Regions from separate parts of the Halalkalibacter lacteus genome, predicted to be linked through region 2. Evidence: predicted binding sites of a transcription regulator. Region 2 holds the regulator's gene; the other holds the start of a gene.
What was found. The regulator NrdR, encoded in region 2, represses ribonucleotide reductase genes. The targets are predictions, from matches to a motif close to AACACNATATATNGTGTT.
Positions count from the first base shown of each region.

Region 1 (10,337 bases), on a different contig from region 2:
ATTGGCTACCTCAATCTGATGAGGAAATGGCTCTAACTGTGGCAAATGTTTTGGAGCTTGTAAACCATGAAACTCAGGAATGATTTGATGCTCCTCGGCTTCATATGCAAGTTTAAAGAGTTCCCAATTAGCCCACGGTCCATCTTGTTCTAACCGATCCTTAAAGGTGTCTGACCATTCTTGGTCAAAATGGATATCAATATTCATTTCATATCATCCTCTCGAACAACTTTGCGTCTATATCCGAATAAAAATACGAGAAATCTATAAAATAATCAGATTTCAGAAATAAATAGTTGCCTATGACCGTACATCTTGGTAGGATAATAATATAAATCCGAACTACTTAAATGACCACATTTTTAGATGCTTATACATGTAGTATGTACCAAATATTCAAATTCATGAGTGTCATTCCTTAACAATTGAATAAATTGCGGATGAGAATAAGGGGAGAGCTTGCAAGTACGTTTGCAACGCCGAAGGAGCAAGTGTTTAGATAAGGTGTTATCGACGCGAATCTCTCAGGCAAAAAGACTCTTATTTGACGCAGCTCTGGAGAGCGCTCGAGTATAGAGCCACCTACGAAGACACTATATTCAGGTGTTTTGAATATAGGAAACTTTCTGGTTTCAGGACAGAGTTATACACAATCGTGTATAACTCTGTCCTTTTTTGTTTTATTTTAAAAAGAATTTGTAAGACTATAAGATAGGAAAGTCTAAGGAGGTCTTTATAAATGTCAAAATTAATGAGAACACCGTTATTTGAACAATATAAAAAAAATGGAGCGAAAACAATTGATTTTGGAGGGTGGGATCTTCCGGTTCAATTCTCAAGCATCAAGGATGAGCACGAAGCAGTTCGTACAAGAGCTGGATTATTTGATGTTTCGCATATGGGGGAAGTAGAAGTAAAAGGCCAGCAAGCCCTTTCCTATCTGCAAAAGCTAATGACAAATGATGTATCCAAACTGGTTGATGGTCAAGCTCAATATACAGCGATGTGCTATGAAGATGGAGGGACAGTAGATGACCTTCTCATTTATCGAAAGGCAGAGGACGATTATTTGCTTGTTATTAATGCCTCAAATATAGAGAAAGATGTAACGTGGATGAAACAACACCTTATAGAAGAGGTTTCAATAGTCAATGTTTCTAGCAATATTGCGCAAATAGCGATCCAGGGCCCCCTTGCCGAGCAAATTTTACAAAAGCAAACGTCTTATGACTTGTCTTCCATTCGATTCTTTCGTTTTGCAGATCAAGTTAATATTGCAGGTGTGAAGACACTTGTATCTAGAACAGGCTATACGGGTGAAGATGGCTTTGAGCTTTATTGTAACGATGTGGAAGCTTCAGAGCTTTGGAGCTCCTTACTCGAAGCAGGAGAACCTGCGGGGCTCGTTCCTTGTGGGCTTGGAGCACGTGATACTTTGCGATTTGAAGCGAGACTTCCGCTTTATGGGCAAGAGTTAACAAAAGATATTTCACCATTAGAGGCTGGAATTGGATTTGCCGTTAAAGTGAATAAAGATGTTGATTTTATTGGGAAAGAGGCTTTAAAGAAACAGAAGGAAGAAGGACTCTCAAGAAAACTTGTTGGAATTGAGATGATTGAGAAAGGAATTCCGCGTACAGGTTACGAGGTTTTTGTCAATGAAGAGCAAGTTGGTTTTATCACGACTGGAACGCAGTCGCCAACGTTAAAGAAAAATGTTGGTCTTGCGGTGATTGATCTTGATTACACCGCTATTGGAACAGAAGTAGAAGTGCAAGTTCGAAAAAAACGTTTAAAAGCAAAAGTTGTTCAAACACCATTCTATAAGAAGGCGTAGGGGGAAATCGATATGAATCACCGCTATTTACCAATGACAGCAACCGATCAAAAAGAAATGCTTGAGACGATTGGTGCCCAGTCAATTGAAGATTTGTTTTCTGATATTCCGAAAGAAATTCGTTTTAGTGGAGAAATGAAACTAAAGGAAGCGTTAAAAGAACCAGAACTTATTTCTTATTTTCAGGGGCTAGCGAACAAGAATGTCTCAATCAAACAAACGCCATCATTTTTAGGGGCTGGTGTATATGAGCATTACATTCCATCAATTGTTGATCATGTCATTTCTCGTTCTGAGTTTTATACAGCTTATACTCCTTATCAGCCAGAAATTTCACAAGGGGAACTTCAAGCTATTTTTGAATTTCAAACAATGATTTGTGAACTAACAGGAATGGATCTGGCTAACTCATCTATGTATGATGGTCCGACTGCTCTTGCTGAAGCTGCGATGCTTAGTGCGGGGCAAACGAAAAAGAAGACAATTTTAGTGTCTAAGGCAGTACATCCAGAAGCACGTGCTGTATTGCAAACAAACGCAATAGGTCAGCGTTTAAATGTGATTGAGATTGATACTGACAATGGTGTGACTAATTTGAAACAATTGCAAGAGATATATGGTGAGGACACAGCTTGTGTTGTTGTGCAACATCCAAACTTCTATGGGAACCTTGAACCGTTAGCAGAATTAGAAACGATTACACATAGTGATAAAGCGATGTTTGTTGTATCAAGTAATCCGTTAGCACTAGGTTTGCTTAAGCCTCCTGGAGAGTTTGGTGCTGATATCGTTGTTGGTGATGCTCAGACATTTGGTATAGCGACACAATTTGGCGGGCCGCATTGTGGGTATTTTGCAACAACGAAGAAGTTAATGCGGAAAGTCCCTGGTCGTTTAGTAGGACAAACAACGGATGAGCATGGTCAGAGAGGCTTTGTTCTAACCCTGCAGGCACGGGAACAACATATTAGACGTGAAAAAGCGACATCCAATATTTGTTCAAACCAAGCTCTAAATGCATTAGCAGCTTCTGTAGCAATGAGCGCGATTGGGAAAAAAGGTGTAAAGGAAATGGCTTATCAGAATGTTCAAAAAGCAGCTTATATGAAAATGCAGTTGAAAGAACAAGGCGTGGAAGTCGTTTCGGCACAACCAACATTTAATGAGTTTGTAATTAATGTGAAAAGACCAGTATCAGAAGTAAATGAGAGCTTACTCGCAAAAGGGTTCATTGGAGGATATGACTTAGGTCGTGACGATGATTCCCTAGCAGGTCAAATGCTACTCGCTGTTACGGAAGTACGAACAAAAGCAGAGATAGATACTTTTGCCAAGGAATTGGGGGCTTTATTATGATGACAAAAGACCAACCACTAATCTTTGAACGCACTAAACCAGGACGAGTTGGACATAGCTTGCCGACACTAGACATTGAGGAGCAAGCAATTGAGGAATTAATTCCTAGTGAATTTTTACGTGGTGCAGAGCCTGAGCTACCAGAAGTTTCAGAGCTTGAGATCATGCGTCATTACACAGCGTTATCCAAGCGTAACCACGGAGTCGATTCAGGCTTTTATCCACTTGGTTCTTGTACAATGAAATATAATCCAAAGATCAATGAAAATGTGGCACGTTTTGAAGGGTTAGCCCATATTCATCCATATCAACCAATTGAACAAGTACAAGGCGCGATGGAATTGCTTTATGAGCTTCAAACATCACTTGCTGAAATTACAGGTATGGATGAAGTCACACTCCAACCCGCAGCTGGTGCACATGGTGAGTGGACGGGATTGATGATGATTCGTGCATATCACGAAGCAAATGGAGATTTTCAACGCACGAAGGTAATCGTACCTGATTCGGCTCATGGAACAAATCCAGCTTCAGCGACCGTTGCTGGTTTTGGATCGGTTACCGTACGTACAGATGAGAATGGTCTTGTTGATTTAGCTCATTTGCGTGAAGTTGTTGGCGAAGATACTGCAGCCCTTATGCTAACGAATCCAAATACACTTGGCTTATTTGAGAGCGATATTGTTGAAATGGCACAAATCATTCATGAAGCGGGTGGAAAGCTTTATTATGATGGTGCTAACTCAAATGCAATTCTAGGTATTGCAAGACCAGGAGATATGGGCTTTGATGTGGTTCATTTGAATTTGCATAAAACCTTTACAGGTCCACATGGTGGCGGGGGACCAGGGTCAGGTCCAGTTGGAGTGAAGAAGGATCTTATTCCTTATTTGCCAAAACCAACTATTATAAAGCGTACTGATGGTGTGTATGACTTTGATTATAATCGCCCGCAATCAATCGGACGTGTAAAACCGTATTACGGAAACTATGGAATTAACGTTCGAGCATATACTTATATTCGTACAATGGGTCCAGACGGTTTGCGTAAAGTATCTGAATATGCCGTATTAAATGCAAATTATATGATGCGTAGACTCGAGCCCCATTTTGATTTACCGTACACGCAACATTGTAAGCATGAGTTTGTTATTTCAGGACGTCGTCAAAAGAAACTCGGTGTAAGGACACTTGATATTGCAAAACGCTTATTGGATTTTGGTTACCATCCACCGACCATCTACTTCCCGATAAATGTAGAGGAATGTATGATGATTGAGCCGACTGAAACAGAGTCGAAAGAGACATTAGATGAATTCATTGATGCGATGATTCAGATCGCACGTGAAGCAGAGGAGAATCCAGAGGTTGTTCAAGAGGCTCCTCACACGACTGTTATTTCTAGATTAGATGAGACGACAGCAGCTAGAAAGCCAATTTTAAAATATGAAAAAGCCTGAGCATTTGCTCAAGCTTCGATAAGTATAAAATTTGAGTGAATTCAATGAAGTATGAATGTTTACTGAGAGAAGGCAATGGCTTCTCTCGCTGCGCGTCGGATGACAAGAAAACCACTTGTCGTCCGACTTTAAAAAATGCAGCGGTCCGCATTGCTTCGAGCTAGTTGCAAAAGGGAAAGTCGTCCTTTGGCAACTAGCTCTTCTTCTTTATCTTACCTGACCATTTTTTAAATCCACCTTTTAGATGTGATATGTCATCTGTGCCGCGTTTCTTTTTGATCATTTGGGCAGCTTGTCTGCTACGTGCACCTGATTGGCAATATAGGTAAACCGGTTGATCGTTACGAACTTCATTGATTCGTTGACGAAGTTGCGACATTGGGATGTTACGAGCACCTAGAATGTGACCCCCGTCAAATTCGCGAGGTTCGCGAACATCAATCAATTGTGCTTTTCGATAGCCTTTAATAAAGTCTTCTTGTGTTAATGTTTTTAAATATTTTGGATTATAAAAGCGCTTATACAATGTATACGCCACCAATCCAAGTAGAATAAGCCATAAGTATTCCATAGGTTAGTCTCTACACTCCTTTACGTACTTCCGTCATGATATATTATAATAGCCGTGGGACAAATACGCAATAAGGTAACTAGGCAAATGGCTTGGCTAGGAACAAGCTGTTTGATAGAATGACAAGAATAATACGTAGAAAGAAGCGATGTATGATGAAGGAAACATGGCGTTACATTGATTCAGGAGACTGCTCTCCTGCTTATAATATGGCTTTAGATGAAGCCTTACTTAATTGGCATAGTAAGGGGCTCATTCCGCCGACCATTCGTTTTTACGGCTGGAATCCAGCAACTTTGTCAATTGGTTATTTTCAAAAGGTGGAAAAAGAAATCAATATGGACAAGGTTCGTGAATATGGCTTAGGTTTTGTTCGAAGACCTACTGGAGGGCGAGGAGTTTTACATGACATAGAGTTAACGTATAGTGTTATTGTCTCTGAAGAATATCCAGAAATGCCTAAAACTGTTACAGAGGCTTATCGAGTTATTTCAGAAGGAATTTTGGAAGGCTTTAAAGATGTAGGATTAGAGGCCTATTTTTCTATCCCACGTACAGATGAAGAGAAAAGTGCTCTGAAAAATCCACGCTCAGCCGTTTGCTTTGATGCACCATCTTGGTATGAACTTGTTGTGGAAGGGCGCAAAGTTGCAGGAAGTGCGCAAACGAGACAAAAGGGAGTCATTTTGCAACATGGGTCGATTATTTTAGATATTGATGAGGATAAATTGTTTGATTTATTTAAGTATTCTAGTGACCGGTTACGTGAGCGAATGCAAAAGAATTTTAAAAATAAAGCGGTTGCGATTAACGCATTACGAAGTGAACCTTTAACAATGGATGAAGCAAAGGCTGCATTTAAGAGAGGGTTTGAAAATGGTTTAAATATTAATTTAGAACCATACATGCTAACAAAAGAGGAAGAAGAAATTGTTAAGAAAATAGCAAGAGAGCGATATGCCAATGATGAATGGAATTTCAGAAAATAAATCTGGATGGCTTGTTAAGAGAGAGGTTATTCAAAAAGGTTAAAAACGACTTTTTTGAATAACCTCTTTCATATGACTAGGCTTTCGGTAATAGTTCCTTGAACTTCGTTTGGAGGTCTTTAGTCACTGCTCCAATTTCGAACGTTGTTGATAATTGTCCTCTTACAGATTTTATCGGAGCAATTTCAACGGATGTACTAGAAATAAAAGCTTCATCTGCATGTTCAAGAACGTCAACTGGGAAAGGCTCTTCAACTACTGAATAATTATGCCGCTTGGCTAAGTCAATAATGAGTTGTCTTGTAATCCCGTTTAAAATTAGATTTGTTGCAGGGTGAGTATATAGCACCTTATCTTTAACAAGGAACAGATTCGATGAGGAACCTTCTGTAATCGTACCATTACGATGTAGAATGGCTTCATGGCAATCATTATCTGAAGCCTCTCGTTTAACCATAACATTTCCTAATAAATTGATTGTTTTAATATCGCAACGGAGCCAGCGTATATCATCAGTTAGCCAAACGTCAATGCCATTTTTCTGGGTATTTTCAAGGTTTTGAGCTACCTGTGTAAATGCTGTGAAAACTGGAGTTGACTCTCTGCTATATAGGTGATTACGTGGTTCAACACCGCGAGTGAATTGGAAATAAACAAGACCATTTTGAATCGCATTTTTTTCAATTAATGAATGGATCAATTTAACTATTTTTTCTTTTGGAAAAACTAGTGGAATATCTAGTTTCTTTAAGCTTGAAAATAGACGCGCTATATGCTCGTCCATTGCAAATGGACTTCCTTCATATACTTTTACAACTTCATAAACGCCATCACCAAAATAATAACCGCGGTCATCTAAATCAAGCGTAGCTTCTTTTTTCGGTATAAGTGTTTCATTTTGGATAATATATTCCATCACGATTCCTCCAGCTTTTATAATATAAGTATTGGTTGGATTCTATACAAAGCACGTTACTAGAATATCATAAAGTTTGAGCAACCACGAAAAATTTTGTCAATCATTTTTACCTTGCTCAGCAAACAATGATCGAACATGCACTTGAAACCATCTTTATTAAAGCAAGAGACAAATTCATTCAAAATAACGTAAAAAAACGGATAAAATTCTACTAAACTCGTTAATGCTTCTTTTTTTGATCCATTGCAAAGTTGACAAACTGCATCGAAATAGAATTAGACACAATATATGGTGTATTAAAAATAAAAATGAGCACAATATATTGAATCTGATATGATTCTTGTGGTAAGCTTACCCAAGAATCATGTATATGGATAAGCAAAACGATTTCTTATATCAAATAGATAAACGAAATTAATAATAGATTTCCATGAGAAAGAGGAGGAGAGGCGAATGGCAATGACGATGTCGAATGTAATGCGCCTAAATGTCGAAAAATTAAATGAGGATATTGAACAGTTTTCACAAGTTCATCCTATTATGAGTGATATGCATATAACGAAAAAGGGTGTATCAAGACTAGTTATGTTAGACCGTTATACGTTTAAAGATACGGAAAAGAAAACATTAAAAGAAGGAGATTTTGTAGTCTTAACAGTAAAAGACGACCCGAAGTTCCCGGCGCGTGGTTATGGGTTTGTCATTGAGTTAGACCGATTAAAGAATCAAGCAAAGGTACTAGTGGACGAGGATTTTCGTGGAGTACTTGAGGGCGATGAAGCGGAAAGTGGCGTCGTATCACGTTCACTTGATACGATTGAAAAGCCCCTTGAACTTTATTATGAACAAATTGCAAAACGTAATGCCACAGGTCTTGCATCAGTAGAAACAACTGAAGAAAAAAGACAAGAAGCATTTGAACAATTTTACGAGCAACTGGTTTCAATGAATTTTATTCCAGCAGGTCGTGTGTTATACGGTGCAGGTGCTGAGACAGACGTGACTTATTTCAACTGTTATGTTATGCCGTATGTACAAGATTCACGCGAAGGAATTTCAGAGCACCGTAAGCAAGTGATGGAGATTATGAGTCGCGGTGGGGGCGTCGGTACAAACGGTTCTACATTAAGACCTCGCAATACACTCGCTCGTGGAGTGAACGGAAAATCATCTGGATCTGTTTCATGGCTTGATGATATTGCAAAGCTAACGCATCTTGTTGAGCAAGGTGGATCAAGACGTGGTGCTCAAATGATTATGCTTTCTGACTGGCACCCTGACATTTTAGAGTTTATTATTTCTAAAATGCAAAATCCGCGTATTTTACGTTTCTTACTAGAAAATACAAACGATGAACACATTCAAAAGCTCGTGAAAGACAAGCTTTCTTTTACGCCATTAAGTGCAGTAGAAGAGTCTATGTACCAAGGAATTGTTAACTATAAGACAATTGCCGGCCATGGTGGATTTGATCAAAAAGTTATTCAAGATGCAGAAGAAAAGCTGCGAGTTGGCGGAACGTATTCTGTTAACAACGCTGAATTTTTAACAGGCGCTAACATTTCTGTATGTTTAACAAAAGAATTCATGGAAGCTGTTGAAAATGATGAAGAGTATGCTCTTCGCTTTCCGGATGTTGAAAATTACACGGAAGAAGAAATGGATACTTACAATAAAAAATGGCATGAAATTGGTGATGTACGGGAGTGGAAAGAGTTAGGATACGGTGTTAGAACATATCGTATCTTAAAAGCGAAAGAGTTATGGAACTTGATTAACATTTGTGCCACGTACAGCGCAGAACCGGGCATTTTCTTTATTGACAATGCTAATGACAAAACAAATGCGAAAGCCTACGGACAAAAAGTCGTCGCGACAAATCCATGTGGTGAACAACCTCTTGCTCCATATTCAGTATGTAATTTAGCCGCGATCAACTTAGCGGAAATGGCCAATAAAGAAACAAAGGAAATTGACTTTGCAAAATTACAAAAAAGTGTTGAAGTCGGTGTGCGTATGCAAGACAATGTCATCGATGCAACTCCTTACTTCTTAGAGGATAATACGACGCAAGCAAAAGGTGAGCGCCGTGTTGGTTTAGGTGTAATGGGACTTCATGATCTATTGATTTATTGTGAATCAGTGTATGGATCAGAGAGTGGAAATCAGCTTGTTGATCAAGTGTTTGAGACAATTGCAACAACCGCATATCGTACAAGTATTGAGCTGGCGAAAGAAAAAGGAAGTTTTCCTTTCTTAGAAGGATCTACAGCTGAAGAAACAGCAGAATTACGAAACGCGTTCATTAACACTGGGTACATGAAGGACATGCCTGAAGATATCCGCCAAGGCATTTTAGAGCATGGTATCCGTAACTCTCACTTACTGACGGTTGCCCCTACAGGAAGTACGGGAACAATGGTAGGTGTGTCGACGGGTCTTGAGCCATATTTCTCTTTCTCTTACTTCCGTAGTGGAAGACTTGGAAAGTTTATTGAAGTAAAAGCAGGTATAGTAGAAGAGTATTTACAAGCAAATCCTGGTGCGGATGAAAATCAACTACCAGAGTGGTTTATTTCGACAATGGAGCTTTCACCAGAAGCACATGCTGATGTCCAATGTATTATTCAACGTTGGGTAGATAGCTCTCTTTCAAAAACCGTAAACGCACCTCGTGGTTATACTGTAGAACAGGTTCAAGGCGTTTATGAGCGTTTATACCGTGGTGGTGCAAAAGGTGGTACGGTATATGTAGATGGAAGTCGTGATGCGCAAGTTCTATCCTTAAAAGCGGAAGAAAACCGCTTTGATGACGAGTCTACACAAACGGAATCAAAGAAGAAAGTGGTCCTAATCGATACGATTTCTGAAGTGAGATCAACAAATGTAATGATTGGATCAGAAGTTGGGAATACTTGTCCTGTTTGTCGTGAAGGCCAAGTTGAAGATATTGGCGGTTGTAATACATGCACAAGCTGTGGTGCACAGTTGAAGTGTGGTCTGTAAGAGCATAAGATAAGGGAACGGATGTAACTTCAGTTAATGATCGATGCTAGAAATAAGGCCTAAATCGCCTAGATTTAGGCCTTATTTCGCGTTCGTTAATTAAGTCACTCTTTTGAACCGCCTCTTTTACTAGTAAATGGCAGGGTGAATTATTAAGATGTGCACAAGCTATATAAAAAGAGGAGTGTACGTTTGATGA
Region 1 is NZ_JAWRVL010000033.1:7,836-18,172, forward strand. It holds gene SAZ04_RS18330 (DEAD/DEAH box helicase) at 1-207, opposite strand, end outside; glycine riboswitch at 441-550, shown strand; gene gcvT (glycine cleavage system aminomethyltransferase GcvT) at 740-1,837, shown strand; gene gcvPA (aminomethyl-transferring glycine dehydrogenase subunit GcvPA) at 1,850-3,193, shown strand; gene gcvPB (aminomethyl-transferring glycine dehydrogenase subunit GcvPB) at 3,190-4,653, shown strand; gene SAZ04_RS18350 (rhodanese-like domain-containing protein) at 4,847-5,224, opposite strand; gene SAZ04_RS18355 (lipoate--protein ligase family protein) at 5,377-6,213, shown strand; gene dat (D-amino-acid transaminase) at 6,290-7,129, opposite strand; gene SAZ04_RS18365 (vitamin B12-dependent ribonucleotide reductase) at 7,586-10,138, shown strand; gene splB (spore photoproduct lyase) at 10,334-10,337, shown strand, end outside.
Region 1: a site for NrdR is predicted at 7,411-7,428, ahead of SAZ04_RS18365 (vitamin B12-dependent ribonucleotide reductase). Genes of this name have one in related genera too.

Region 2 (10,337 bases):
ACAAAAAGTTCCAGAGCAAGAGAAGGTAGCTGAGCATTTAGTCCGAAAAGCAGATGCCCTGTACCAATTAAAACCAGTCCTAGAGAAAGAACTAAAAGACAATGCGCAAGAAGAGTTATTTCGTGAGCTGGAAATGCCACTTTCTATTATTTTAGGACGGATGGAAACGACAGGGGTGAAAGTAGACAAGGAACAGCTTGAGCAAATGGGGGTAGATCTTGAAGGGCGTTTACGTGATTTGGAACTGAAGATTCACGAGCTAGCTGGAAGCACATTCAATATTAATTCTCCGAAACAACTTGGGGAGGTATTATTTGAAAAGCTGGAGCTGCCCCCTATAAAAAAAACAAAAACGGGTTATTCCACTTCTGCTGATGTGCTTGAGAAATTGGCTGAGGAACACGAAATTGTTGAGTATATCTTGCATTACAGACAACTCGGGAAACTGAACTCAACCTATATAGAGGGATTATTAAAAGTAACAAAAGAAAAAACGAATAAAATCCATACAAGGTATAATCAAGCATTAACGCAAACAGGACGCTTGAGTTCGACTGATCCAAACTTACAAAACATCCCGATTCGATTAGAAGAAGGGCGGAAAATTCGAAAAGCATTTATCCCATCTGAAGCAGGATGGAAAATGGTTGCAGCCGATTATTCGCAAATTGAACTACGTGTCCTAGCTCATATTTCTGGTGATGAAAAGTTGATAGAAGCATTTCAGACAGATATGGATATTCATACGAAAACAGCAATGGATGTGTTTCATGTAAGTAAAGAAGAGGTAACCTCAAATATGCGTCGTAGTGCAAAGGCGGTAAACTTTGGGATTGTTTATGGTATAAGTGATTTTGGTTTGTCACAAAGTCTCGGGATTACTAGAAAAGAAGCGGCACAATTTATTGAGCGATATTTAGCAAGTTATCCAAAGGTTAAAGATTATATGGACAATACTATTGAAGAAGCTCGGGAAAAAGGCTATGTTTCAACGCTTTTACAGCGCAGACGTTATTTGCCGGATCTCACTAGTCGAAATTTTAATAAACGTAGTTTTGCAGAACGAACCGCGATGAATACCCCAATTCAAGGTACTGCTGCAGATATTATTAAAAAAGCTATGGTGGAAATGTCTCAAAGGTTGAATGAAGAGAACTTAAAAAGCCGTATGATCTTACAAGTCCACGACGAATTAATCTTTGAGGTGCCAGAGGAAGAAATGGAGAGAATGATGAAGCTTGTACCTGAAGTGATGGAGCAAGCAGTTAACTTAGATGTACCGTTAAAAGCGGATGTATCATTTGGTGAGACTTGGTACGATGCGAAATAAGGAGAGAGAACATGCCTGAATTACCTGAGGTTGAAACGGTTAGCAGAACGTTACGGCAATTAGTTATAGGAAAAACGATTGCTTCGGTTGATGTATTGTGGGCTAATATTATAAAAAGACCTGATGATGTCGAGCAATTTAAGCTAGAATTAATCGGACAAACGATTCATGAAGTAAATCGTCGCGGGAAATTTCTCATTTTTGTATTAGACGATGTGACGATGGTTTCGCACTTGCGAATGGAAGGGCGTTATGGGCTCTTTCAAAAAGGTGAGGAGCTAATTGCTCATACTCATGTCGTCTTCTCCTTTACCGATGGAACCGAGCTGCGATATCAAGATGTTCGAAAGTTTGGAACGATGCATATTTTTAAAAAAGGAACAGAAGAACAGACGATGCCTTTATCTCAACTTGGGGTTGAACCGTTTTCTGATTCTTATACAATTGAACTTATGCAACAATCGTTTCAAAAAACAACACGAAACATTAAGGTCGTTCTGTTAGACCAAAAAACAGTCGTCGGTCTAGGGAACATCTATGTTGATGAGGCTCTCTTTAAAGCGGGCATTCATCCTGAGCGAGCTGCGTCCTCTTTGACAGTAGATGAATTAACACGATTACATCAAGCCATTGTAACCACACTACAGCGTGCAGTTGAACTTGGTGGAAGTTCGATTAAGTCATATGTGAACGGTCAAGGTGAAATGGGAATGTTTCAGCAACAATTAACGGTTTACGGACGAAAGGGCGAACCTTGTACAAAGTGCGGGCGAGAAATTACAAAAACTGTAGTAGGAGGACGGGGAACGCACTTCTGCATCAACTGTCAAAAATAAAGTACCATTGGATAGGCTCCTGCCATATACTATCTTATGTTTGAAATGGAAGGAGCTTATCAAGATGGTTGAGATTCTCTCCTTATTGGCTATCGCACTTGCTGTAAGTCTTGACAGCTTTGGTGTTGGCTTAACATATGGATTACGAAAAATGATGTTGCCTTGGCGATCACTGCTATTTATTGCAGGTTGTTCTGCAACATCCATTTTGGTTGCGATGTTTTTTGGTACCATTATTCAAACGTATTTGTCTCCAAGTGTGGCAGAATCACTAGGTGGGATCATTCTAATTTTGATAGGGGCATGGGCTTTGTACCAAGTGTATCGTCCTGCCAAAAATACGGTGAAGACAGAGGATGACGAGATCATCCTTAATTTTGAAATTAGAGTCTTAGGTGTTGTGATCCGCATTTTACGAAAGCCTATGGTAGCAGATATTGATAACTCAGGAACAATTACGGGGCGTGAGGCTTTTTTACTTGGAGTGGCTCTATCGTTAGATGCATTCGGGGCAGGTATTGGAGCCGCATTAATTGGCTTTTCTCCAATTTTGATGGCTATTAGTGTTGCGACGATGAGTGCATTATTTGTTACATTAGGAATGAAGAGTGGCAATCGCTTTGCAGATTCAGGTTGGGTCAAGAAGTTTTCTTTTATTCCAGGTCTTTTATTAATGGTGATAGGAATATTCAGTCTGTAGAGGTTGTTTTAAAGGAAGTGATAACATGTTCATTGGATTAACGGGAGGAATTGCTAGTGGAAAGTCGACTGTAAGCAAGATGATACAGTCTAAGGGTATTCCTGTCATTGATGCTGATAAAATTGCACGTGAAGTTGTGGAGCCAGGTACAAAGGCTCTACGGGCAATTATTGATCATTTTGGGGAGGATGTTGTAAACCAAGATGGAACGTTAGCTCGAAAAAAATTAGGTTCTATTATTTTTGAACATCCGAAGGAACGTGAAGTATTAAATCAAATTGTCCACCCAGCTGTGCGAAATCGGATGAACGAATTAAAGACGCAGTTGCTAGATGAGGGTGCAAGAACGATTGTATATGATATTCCACTATTATTTGAAAGCAATTTGTTTCACTTAGTTGAGAAAGTATTACTTGTGTATGTGGATGAAGAAATACAGTTATCTAGGCTTATTGAACGAGATCAAGCAGGGATAGAAGATGCAAAACAGCGGATTGCTTCACAAATGTTATTGCGAGATAAACGGTCAAAAGCAGATGCCGTTATTGATAATTCATTTACTCTAGAAGAAACGAAAAAGCAACTTGATTCTATTTTAAATAAGTGGTCTATTGAAAAGTGATCTATATAATTCTGATTTTTAACTTATTTCAGTTGAAAAGAAGAATTACTATAGGCGCTTTTTTTATTTTTGCCTTTTTCAGAGAAAAACAATGTCCTTAAACGCGAAATATGTTATACTATTAATGAGAAAAAGGATAATAAGTATATCTTTTATTGTGGGAGGGGTTATTCTAATGAAGGCGAAAGTTGCAATAAATGGTTTTGGTCGTATTGGACGTATGGTATTTAGAAAAGCAATGCAAGAAGGAAAGGTCGACATTGTTGCGATCAATGCAAGCTACCCTGCTGAGACATTAGCTCATTTAATCAAGTATGACAGTATACATGGTGCATTTGATCTAGCAGTTGAGGCAAAAAAGAATGCTCTTTTCATAGATGGGAAGGAAGTATTGCTTTTCCAATCACGAGACCCTAAGGAACTCCCATGGGCAAAGTTAGGGATCGATATTGTAATTGAAGCAACAGGAAAATTCAAATCAAAAGAGACAGCGAGTTATCACCTTGAAGCAGGTGCTAAAAAAGTTGTGATCACAGCTCCGGGCAAAGGGGAAGACTTAACGATTGTAATGGGTGTAAATGATGGCGATTACATCAATGAAGAACATCATATTCTTTCTAATGCTTCATGCACGACAAATTGTCTAGCTCCAGTGGCAAAAGTAATTGATGAACAGTTTGGTATTGAAAGTGGTTTAATGACAACCGTTCATGCTTATACAAATGATCAAAAAAATATTGATAATCCACATAAAGATTTACGAAGAGCAAGAGCATGCGGGCAATCGATCATTCCAACTTCGACAGGAGCAGCTAAAGCAATCGCAAAAGTACTTCCGCAACTAGAAGGAAAGTTAAATGGAATGGCTTTACGGGTACCAACACCGAATGTCTCACTCGTTGACTTTGTTGTCAATGTGAAAAAGGATGTTACAGCAGAAGAGATTAACCGTGCGCTTGAATTGGCTTCTAATCATTCGTTAAAAGGAGTTCTTGGTTTTACACGTGAGCCACTTGTATCAATCGATTTTAATGGGAATGAACATTCTTCAATCATTGACGGGTTATCTACAATGGTCATGAATAATCGACAAGTCAAAGTACTAGCATGGTACGATAATGAGTGGGGCTATTCTTGTCGAGTGGTTGACATGATGAATCTTATAGCTAATAAGTTATATGACACGAGTAAAATTCACTCAGCTTCGTAAACGAATTTAAAGAAGATAAAGACATGTGAAGCGTGAGATGACTCTCACGCTTTTTATATGTTGAACATTATTTAAAACAAAACGAAAAGCAATGGTAGTCTTTGAATAGTGTTTGTTGCGTTGTGACTCTAAAACCTATTTTTGTTCGTTCGATAACAAAAGTTTGGTTACAACAGAAGAAGGGTAAAAGTTCGTAGATGCAAAAAACTGTGAAAATAAATAAAATGAAATTTAAAACTTTTTTAGTACGGTGTAGGTAAGAGTACCATTGAACGACCTTATACTTGCGCACTTAAGAAAAAGGCTATGATCCTTTATATAAGTTGTCCAAAAAAGTTTCTAGGAACTGTTGCAATCAAATTGTAAACAAAGTATACTGATTTTCGTGAACTTCAATTAAAGCAAATCAGGATTTGTTTTTTTGCAGTAAGGGTTAGGACCTCTTGGACTAACTTTCCCCCGTGTAATAAAACTTTCCTACATGCTTGAGAAGGCATGAATTTTTTGTAAAGGGGGATTCAACTTATGGACACTATGGGTCGTCACGTAATTTCAGAATTATGGGGATGTAACGTGGAGAAGTTGAATAATATGAACTTTATTGAACAAGTATTTGTTGATGCTGCGTTAAAGTCAGGAGCTGAGGTACGAGAGGTTGCTTTTCACAAGTTTGCTCCTCATGGAGTAAGCGGGGTTGTGATTATCTCAGAATCTCATTTAACGATTCACAGCTTCCCTGAACACGGCTATGCAAGTATTGATGTTTATACTTGTGGTGACCTAGATCCGAATATTGCTGCCAATTACATCGCAGAACAATTAAGTGCTACATCAAGCGAAGTTATTGAAGTACCTAGAGGTATGGGACCAGTGGAAATTCAGAATTCAAAAGTTCAAGCGTATAACTAAAAATTTAGAGGTTGACTATACAAGTATCTATTTTTTGGCATTTATTATTATGAGACCAAGGTTTTATATAAAAATGTTGATAGAACCAGATGCTTAAAGGTCAGCCTCTTTTTGTGTCATTTTTTTGTATATTTTCACTTTAAAAAATGTCAGTATGATATGATATACATATACGAAAACGGATGAAGGACTGACAAAAAGAGTTCGTGCACCTTCCAATAGGTGAGTATCTTGTCAGACCTCTTTCTATATCATAAAATAAATGTAAGGAAAATGAACGAATGAGTACGTTACGAAAGTGGAGATGATCTAATGATATGTCCTGCTTGTTATCACAATGGAACTCGAGTACTTGATTCAAGACCTAGCCATGAGGGACGTTCTATTCGTCGTAGGAGAGAATGTGAAGAATGTAGTCATCGCTTTACGACGTTTGAAATGGTAGAAGAAATTCCTTTAATTGTCGTAAAGAAAGATGGTACTCGTCAAGAATTTACTCGAGAAAAGATTCTACGTGGATTAATTCGAGCATGTGAAAAGAGACCTGTTCCATTAGAAACCCTTGAAAAAATTGTGAATGGGGTTGAGCGAGAGCTACGTGGATTAGGGAAAAATGAAGTAAATAGTCAAGATGTTGGTGAGCTTGTAATGGAAAGGCTAGCAGATATTGATGATGTTGCATATGTAAGGTTTGCTTCTGTTTATCGTCAATTTAAGGATATTAATGTATTTATAAAAGAATTAACGGAACTAATGAATAAGAATTAGTAAATAATAGAGCTTAAGCGATCATCGCTGCAAGCTCTTTTTACATGAAGAAATGATTAAAAAAGGGTTGTGTTTACCTTTGAGAGTAACTAACAATGAGTGTAGCAAACATGATTTAAGCTAGCTCAGCGTTGTTTTTTCTTAGAGAAGTAAGAGCCATTTTAACTCAAACTTGATTAGAGAAAGAAAAGGGATTGTGGAGGTGAGGAGTAGTGACATGGCATTGGAAAGAATTGCTACCTGTTGATCGTTTTTCTGTTCGGACAAGTAATCATATAACAGATATTGACCGTATTACATTAACTTTGCTATATCAACCACTTACAGGTGCTATGGCTCATAGCCTGTATGTGACAATGCTGTCACAGTTAGAACATGATCAATACTGGAGTAGTGAACAAACGCATAGACAACTGATGTTACTCTTAGGTGTTCCACTTGAGGTCATATATGAGGAACGGAAAAAGCTTGAAGGTATCGGACTATTAAAAACGTTTAAACGTAAGGATGAAAGTGGAGGAGCAAGTTATTTATATGAATTGCAAGCTCCTATGACTCCGAAAGAATTTTTCGAAAATGATGTTCTTAGTGTGTATCTTTTTAACCGACTTGGGAAAACGCACTATCGTCAATTGCGCGAACGCTTTACGCTTGATAAGCTTGATCTCGAACAGTATCAAGAAATGACATATGCCTTTGACGAAGTGTACGTATCATTGCATCATTCAGAGATGGTATCAAACCTCCAATCAGAAACAGGAAATGCTTTAAAGATGGAGCGTGATCAAGAACTGATTCGAACGAATGATCCAAATGAATTTATTTTTCAACAATTTGATTTTGACCTTCTCGAAAAAAGCTTATCGACGTTTATTGTGCCTGCAGACGTTTTAACAGTTGACGTAAGAAAAACGATAAGTAGGCTTGCGTTTGTGTACAAGATCGAACCGCTTGAAATGAGTAGTATCGTCCAACAAGCCCTACTACATGATGATAAGTTAGATCTAAATGAATTAAGAAAAAAAACACAAGAGTGGTATAAAGTTGAACATGGGAACGAACCACCAGGTTTAGGGTTGCAAAAGCAACCCGTGAAATATCAGACGATGATTGGAAAAGAACCTGAGACAGAAGAGGAACGTACGGTTAAGTTCTATGAGACAACTGCTCCTCTAACACTACTTGAAATCCGCTCAGAAGGTTCTAAGGTTCCTGTAGCGGATGTGAAGATTATTGAGTCGTTACTTATTGATCATCAGTTGCTTCCTGGAGTTGCAAATGTCTTGCTTGAATTTATGCTCTATAGCCAAGATATGAAATTATCAAAGGCTTTAATTGATAAGATTGCTGGTCACTGGTCTAGGAAAAAAGTAAAGACGGTGAAGGAAGCCATGCAACTAGCTCAGCAGGAGCAGCGGAAGTCAAAAGAAATAGCTAATAAAGGAAAAGCTCCTTCAAAGAAGGGAACAGGGCTACGAAAACAACAACAGAAGCGAGATAAACTGCCAAAATGGTTGGTAGCAGATAAAGAAAACAATATAGTTGAAGGGCCTTCACAAAAACAAGCAGAATCGCAAAAAATAGATCCTAATCATACTGAAAAGAGTTTTGAACAAATGCTCGAGGAACTGCGAAAAAGCAAAGTAGAGAAAGGGGAGGGATAAGCATGGAATCCATTCAATCAGCGTTAAAACAATGGACGAAAGATAATAAGCTTGAACAACGATTACATGACGCTAGAAAAGCATTATTAGCTGATCCGTTAGTAAATAAAGCTCTTGAAAATGTATCTGCAACCGACGAGATTCTTGATCAAGGCTTAATTAAATTATATGAATTTCAAAACGAGCGTCAAAATTGTGAGAACTGTCCTGGTTTAGTAGCTTGTCCGAATATGATGAAAGGGTACCATCCAGAAATCATCCTTACAAGAAGAGTAATCGATCTAGAGTATCATTCTTGTTCATTAAAGAAAAAGGAAGAAGATGCCCGTAAACAACGTCAGCTCATTAAATCGCTATATGTTCCAAAGGACATACTAGATGCTAAATTCGAGAAGTTAGATCGGGATCAGGATCGTGAAGAGGCTAGTCGCAAAGCATTAGCCTTTGCTGTAAATGCAATGCCTGGAAGTGATGGACAAGGACTGTATTTTTATGGTCGTTTTGGTGTAGGGAAAACACATCTTATGGGTGCCGTTGCAAATGAGTTACGTGATCGAAATATTGAATCCTATATTGTGTACACACCAGATTTCTTTAGAGAAATGAAGCAATCAATAGGAGATGGTACATTTCAAGAAAAAATAGATATGGTGAAACGAGCGCAAGTCCTTATTCTAGATGACATTGGCGCAGAAACAATTTCGGGCTGGATAAGGGATGATGTATTAGGAGCTATTTTGCAACATCGTATGCTTGAAAAGCTGCCGACCCTGTTTACATCTAATTATGATTACGATGAACTTGAAGAGCACTTAGCTTATTCGGAACGTGGTGGGATTGAAGAATTAAAAGCAAAACGAATTATGGAGAGAATTAAGCACTTTACGACGTTTGTGACAGTTGAAGGAGCAAATCGTCGCTCAAGGTAGTGTTTTTGAAGTTTCTTCCAAAAGCAGAGAGATTACTTTGCGCATAGAGATTACTATGATAGGATGAAAGTATCATATATTGATTATTGTGGAGGGTACAACATGAGCATTGATGCTATATTAGAACGTGCGGTAAATGGTGAACGATTGTCAATGGATGATGCCGTTGCTCTATATGAAAGTGATGAAGTTGAAAAAATGGGGGAAGCTGCCAATAAAATTATGTTGAAATGGCATCCTGAACCGATTACAACATTTGTTATTGGTCGTAATGTAAACTACACGAATTTTTGTGATACGTATTGCCGTTTTTGCGCGTTTTATCGTGCTCCAGGACATAAAGAAGGGTATGTTCTGAAAGATGAAGAAATCTTTCAGAAAATAGAAGAAACACTTGCCGTTAATGGTACCGAGATTTTAATGCAAGGTGGAACGAATCCAGACTTGCCACTTAGTTATTATACAGATTTACTTAGAGAAATTAAAAAGCGTTATCCGACTATTTGGATGCACTCTTTTTCCCCGGCGGAGATTTGGAAGATTGCTGAAGTTTCCGGACTATCTGTTGAGGAAGTATTGCGTGATTTGCACGCGGCTGGTCTAGATAGTATGCCTGGTGGTGGTGCTGAGATTCTAACTGAAGAAACGCGTCTTCGTGTCAGTCGGTTGAAAATTACATGGGAGCAATGGATTGAATCTATGAAAGCAGCAAAACGTGTCGGTATGCATGGATCAGCTACGATGGTTATTGGATTTGGTGAATCATTTGAAGAACGCGCCACTCATTTGCAGCGAGTTCGTGATGCACAAGATGAAACAGAATGTTTTTCAGCTTATATTTCATGGTTATTCCAACCTGAAAATACAGGAATGTATAAAACAAAGAAGCTTACATCTCGTGATTATTTAAAAAATGTTGCGATCTCAAGACTTTTTCTAGATAACATTCCAAACTTCCAGTCATCATGGGTGACAATGGGGCCTGAGGTTGGGAAGTTATCACTTCAGTACGGTTGTAATGATTTTGGCAGTACGATGATGGAGGAAAATGTTGTCTCTGCTGCAGGAACGACTCATAAAGTAAACACAAATGAAATTCTACGTTTGATTCGTGAAGCTGGTAAGATACCTGCACAACGTGATACAAAATACGGGATCTTGCGCGTATTCGATGGTGAAGAAACAGCAGAGAAAGATTTTATCATGCAAAACTAAGTCCGTGATTAGTTAGGGTCTGACCTCATAGTAGGGGCAGACCCTTTTTGTGTTGATTAAAGATAGCTGTTGCGACAGGAATTCGTAGAGTAGAGGCCAAAATCAGAGCAGGGAAGACTGGAATCGGAACAAAAAAGAATGGGAAAGAGCTTGT
Region 2 is NZ_JAWRVL010000001.1:242,293-252,629, reverse strand. It holds gene polA (DNA polymerase I) at 1-1,330, shown strand, start outside; gene mutM (DNA-formamidopyrimidine glycosylase) at 1,342-2,166, shown strand; gene ytaF (sporulation membrane protein YtaF) at 2,231-2,866, shown strand; gene coaE (dephospho-CoA kinase) at 2,892-3,488, shown strand; gene SAZ04_RS01185 (glyceraldehyde-3-phosphate dehydrogenase) at 3,664-4,698, shown strand; gene speD (adenosylmethionine decarboxylase) at 5,224-5,607, shown strand; gene nrdR (transcriptional regulator NrdR) at 5,920-6,375, shown strand; gene SAZ04_RS01170 (replication initiation and membrane attachment family protein) at 6,588-8,039, shown strand; gene dnaI (primosomal protein DnaI) at 8,042-8,968, shown strand; gene mqnC (cyclic dehypoxanthinyl futalosine synthase) at 9,071-10,183, shown strand.